One region of the Paenibacillus sp. EB106-05-06-XG162 genome, then DNA from elsewhere that is predicted to be linked to it. Evidence: riboswitches for the same ligand, from Rfam matches in the RefSeq annotation. Region 1 holds a riboswitch; the other holds the start of a gene.
What was found. A riboswitch is a leader RNA that binds a small molecule or an ion and turns the genes downstream of it on or off. The one in region 1 is predicted to bind cyclic di-AMP.
Positions count from the first base shown of each region.

Region 2: linked by a shared signal. The riboswitch ahead of AC3WU2_RS18355 (hypothetical protein) and the one ahead of AC3WU2_RS20550 (KamA family radical SAM protein) in region 1 are both predicted to bind cyclic di-AMP.

Region 1 is NZ_JBYTDT010000010.1:190,959-193,441, reverse strand. It holds gene AC3WU2_RS20555 (response regulator transcription factor) at 1-734, shown strand, start outside; cyclic di-AMP (ydaO/yuaA leader) riboswitch at 797-935, shown strand; gene AC3WU2_RS20550 (KamA family radical SAM protein) at 1,123-2,328, shown strand; gene AC3WU2_RS20545 (TetR/AcrR family transcriptional regulator) at 2,400-2,483, opposite strand, start outside.
Region 2 is NZ_JBYTDT010000008.1:203,233-205,715, forward strand. It holds gene AC3WU2_RS18350 (PDZ domain-containing protein) at 1-880, shown strand, start outside; gene AC3WU2_RS18355 (hypothetical protein) at 859-1,260, opposite strand; cyclic di-AMP (ydaO/yuaA leader) riboswitch at 1,400-1,553, opposite strand; gene AC3WU2_RS18360 (copper amine oxidase N-terminal domain-containing protein) at 1,830-2,483, shown strand, end outside.

The DNA of each region.
Region 1 (2,483 bases):
ACGTGAGCGAGATGTATCATGAATTGCTCGAGCTGGAATACAACAACTTGCATAAATCCAATCAAGTGTACTTCTTGCGCAATCGGGAGAAGACCGGCATGATGAAGCTGCCGCTCTTCTCTGCTTGGACGATTCTGATCGAGCAGGGGAAGCGGGAAGAGATCGAGAGGGAGCTGGCGCGGTGTATTGCAGCGTTCCGGTCGGACGCAAGACTATCTGCGAACGCACTGCAGGCATTCAATCATGGATTTCTTCAGATGATTCATTACATTCTTCATAAGAACGGATTGTCTGCCCATGAACTGCTGTATGAGGGGCAGGGGCAATTGAACGGGGCCGCACCTCGAACGCTGGATCAGATGCATGCTTGGGCATTGAAGCTCATCGGGCTGGTGTCCCATTCCTTGCATCAGAACGATTCAGTGATTGAACAAGTTCAACGTTACATCGCCGATCATCTGAGCGAAGTGATTACAAGAGAACAGCTCGCGGAGTATGTGCATCTGAATCCTGCGTATTTGTCCAGGCTATTCAAGCGTGATGTGGGCGAATCGATCACGGATTACATTCTGAATGAAAGAATGAAGGTAGCGAAGGAATTGATCGCTACCTCGTCGATGCCGATTTCGGATATTGCCAAATCGCTGGGATACAGCAACTTCTCCTATTTTGCGAAAATGTTCAAGAAAGTCTACCATGCGACACCGCAGCATTTCCGGCGCCAGTTAGGTTGAAATGTGACTTCTTGAAATATACGATGATTTAATATTTGACTGTCTAAGATAAATTGTTGTAAAATGGAAATACGCTTAATTTCCGGATATGAGATCGGAAAGCGGGGGAACCAATTTTTAGGGGCGAATCAAGGATGTATTGTAGGGAACCATCTTTCCCGAGCCCGACAGCTAACCTCGTCAGCAGTGGATGGGTCAATCATAGACACTTTTGCCGCACCCCTGACCCGTTGAACCGGGTCTTTTTGCGTCTATTCGAGAGAGGCCCGGTTGCCTGCAAGGACGAAGCACATGCTTACGCTTGCAGACTGCGGGTCATTTTTTATGTTGAAGCGAGAGGAGGGACACAGCGTTACCATAAATCTGACTTTCAAGGAGGAACAACCATATGGCACAGCCGAAATATATCACGAATATCGATAAAATTGTGGAGATCCCGGAGCAAGAACGGGCGAAGTTGAAGCAAATAACGGAGAAGTTCGTATTTCGCGTGAATGATTATTACTTGAAGCTGATTGACTGGAACGACCCGAATGACCCAATTAAGAAATTGGTAATCCCGAATGAGGGAGAATTGTCTGAATACGGTAGATGGGATGCGTCCGACGAGGACACGAATTACGTGGTTCCGGGCTGTCAGCATAAGTATAAGACGACGGCACTGCTCATCGTGTCCGAGGTATGTGGTGCGTACTGCAGATACTGCTTCCGTAAACGTCTATTCCGTAATGATGTAAAAGAAGCCATGTCGGATGTGAGTCCAGGCATCGAATATATTCGGCAGCATCCGGAGATTAACAATGTGCTCCTGACGGGCGGAGATAGCTTGATTCTGGCAACACCCAAATTGAAAATGATTATTGAGCAATTGCGAGACATTGAACATGTGAAGATTATTCGGCTCGGCTCCAAAATTCCCGTGTTCAATCCGATGCGCATCTATGAGGATGAGGAGCTGCTCGATACCATTCGGACATTCTCGAACAGTGATCGCCGGATCTATGTGATGGCCCATATCAATCATCCGCGTGAAATAACGCCTGAAGCAAGACGAGGGTTTGAGGCGTTACATCAAGCTGGAGCGATCGTCGTGAATCAGACCCCGATCCTTCGGGGCATTAATGATAACGCTGATGTCTTAGCGGAATTGCTCGATAAGTTGTCTTGGGCGGGGGTCACGCCGTATTACTTCTTCATTAACCGCCCTGTAGCGGGCAATCGGGATTTTGTCCTGCCGCTCGAACAGGTGTATCGCCTCGTTGAAGAAGCCAAAGCGAAGACATCCGGCCTCGGTAAAAGAATCCGACTATCGATGAGTCATACGTCCGGTAAAATCGAAATTCTCGCGATTGAGAACGGAAAAGCTTACTTGAAGTATCATCAATCGAGAGATGACCATTATGGTAAATTTATGGTGCTGCCTTGTCCGAAGGATGCGTCATGGTTCGATGACCTGCCGGGGAATGAAACGTATTGGAAGAAGCCGAAGAAGAAGACAGACGCGATTGTCTCGGTGAATGAGCTGCCGCAATTCCCACAGAAGGTTAGCCGTTCGACGGTGACACAGCCAGCGATGAAGGCCGTGAATCAATAACATCATAACAAATGGAAAAAGAAAAGACGGGTGGCTTCTCAGCGTGATGCTGGGAAGCTGCCCGTCTTTTGTTAAGGGGCCAACCCTTTCATAATAAATTGGATCGTGGCTTCACGTTCGAGAGCGTCATCCCAATCTGATCCTGCTTGGGGCTC
Region 2 (2,483 bases), on a different contig from region 1:
CGCTGGATCAGTGCTTACGACGCTTCGATCACTCGACATACCGGCATTAGCGGCTTTGGTTGCATTGCTACATTTGGCGGAAGCGATTCTGATTCGCTTGCAAGGGGCAAAGTTCGCGAGTCCGTTATTTGTGGAAGGGAAACGAGGGAAGCTCGTAGGGGGCTATCAAATGCAAAGTTATTGGCCTGTCCCCTTGTTTCTGATGATTCCGGCACAGACGGTTGGATCGGTACTTCCTTGGACGCCATTCTTCGGTGGGGAAGCGTGGACGAATGGCTGGATGCTCATGGCGTTTCCTGTTGTCATCGGTTTCAGCGAATGGACACAATCCCGATTGCCGCAGAAGAAGGTCAAACAGAGCTCGTTCTGGTTAATGGTATATAGTATTGTTTTGCTAGGGCTCGCATTCGCTGCGGGGCTATGGAGTCCGCTCATGCTCATCGCAGCCTTGTTCGCGATCGCGATGCATGAATGGATCTATTGGTACAGCACGAAGGAAGAAGCCGAGCGCAGCCCGTTGTATGTTCATGATGATCGAGGATTGCACGTCTTGGCGGTTATCCCAGGGACGCCTGCACAGGAGCTCGGGATTGAACCGGGCGAGATTGTACATAAAGTGAACGGGGTTGCAGTGCGTACGAAGGAAGAGCTGCACCAAGCGCTTCGCACCAACCCCGCATTTTGTAAGCTGGAAGTGATTAACCTTGCAGGAGAGATTAAGTTCTTGCAGCGGGCGATATTCGCAGGGGAACACCATCAGCTTGGCGTTATTCTCGCCCCGGATCAGGATGCTTCTTATTATGTGGGCAAAGGGCCAGCTTCGATCTTCACGATCGTGCGGATGAAGCTAGCAGGCGTTCACTCGAGAATGAAGATGTAATAAGCTACAGCTAAGTTTGTTAGATCATTGACGTTATAGGTAAATGTAGGATCGTTCGTACTGCATAAATCCAAGAGTGCCGATTCGATGAGCTGGATTTTAGCGGGATGCCATGAACCACCATAACGGACGAGATAGTCGATCGCTTGGATGGCACTCATACCTGCTAAATGATGGTACGTGGAGGCCCATTTCACCAAATCGGTCGGTGGAGAGGTAACGATTCGATACTCCCCCCAGCCGACTCGCAAGCCATTGAATAACTTGAGTATCAGTGTGGTGGCATGGTCAGGATTCTCCAATTGGAAAATTTCGATTTGTCTCAGTTGGCTTGATAGTTGATTCTTCATCGAAACCGTGTGTGTTACGTTCATGTTCATACGAAGCATCTCCTTAACGATATATATGATCGACAAAAAGAAGCCCACGAAATAGAGGATTCCTCTGTTTGTGGGCTTCTTACGTACCGCTCGATTGGGCAATGAGCAGCACGAAGAGAGCGCGCAATACGATGCGAGACCTCTCTCAATGGATCGCTTACGAGGTTAGCTGTCGGATTCGGGTCTGAGAGATGACCCTACGGCTTACAGCCGATTCACCCCAAGAAGCTAGATTAGCTTCACATGTTGGTTCCCCCGCTTCTCTCATCATGAGAATTCAGCGATTAATCAATTGGCTGTATCATACGCCTGTGTGAGATTTTTGTAAAATGGTGGGAATCACCGTATTTTGAAGTTTGAGAAGCTGTAGATTGAAGTAAGCGCTATATTCATAGGTTCTCGAAGGCTAGATTGTTTTACGATCCGTTTCTATCAATTTTGTCATAAAAATGCCATGTTTGATCGAATATTGTAAGAAATATAGGTTTTTTTTCACTGTACAGTTTTGGAAAGCTTTGGGATAATAAAGAGATTAGTATAATTGTTACATAGTGGAAGGGGAAAAAGAAATGAGAGCGAAGACGTGGAAAAAGTGGTTAGGCGTCACGCTAGTCGCGATGATGGTCGTGCTTGCAGGCTGTCAATCGATCGGCGGAGTGAATATTGTCAAAGTTGTTGAGAACAGTCTCAACGTGAAGTCTAGTGAATCCAGCCAAAACTTGTCTGTGGAGTTAATCCCTCGCAAAGATGGCGCATTAACAGCTGAGGACAAGAAGATTATTGATCTTGTAAATGGCTTTAAATTGGACATTGACCATGCGGTAGCACAAGATCCATCACATATGTCATTAGCAGGGAAGATTACATATGGCGGGAAGGCTGTACCTTTCAAACTTGGCATGGAAGACACGAATGTAACCGTGTGGATTGAAGGGATTAAGAAACCGGTCGTTGTCTCTCTAGCCAATGAAGAGTTGGAAGGCGAGCTGGTTGCCGAAATCGAGAAATCGCAAGATGTGTTCCGGGGAGCTGTTCAGAAGCTAGGTGCCTACCTCGTGAAGCAAGCACCTGTACCGAACACCGTATCGGTATCTTCCGTAACATATACAGTATACGGGGAGAGCCTGAATCTGCAGAAGCTCCATATCGAGATTAATGGTGACGAAGTCATCGGTCTCGTGAAGACATTATTAACGAATATGGTCAAAGATGATGCGGGATTA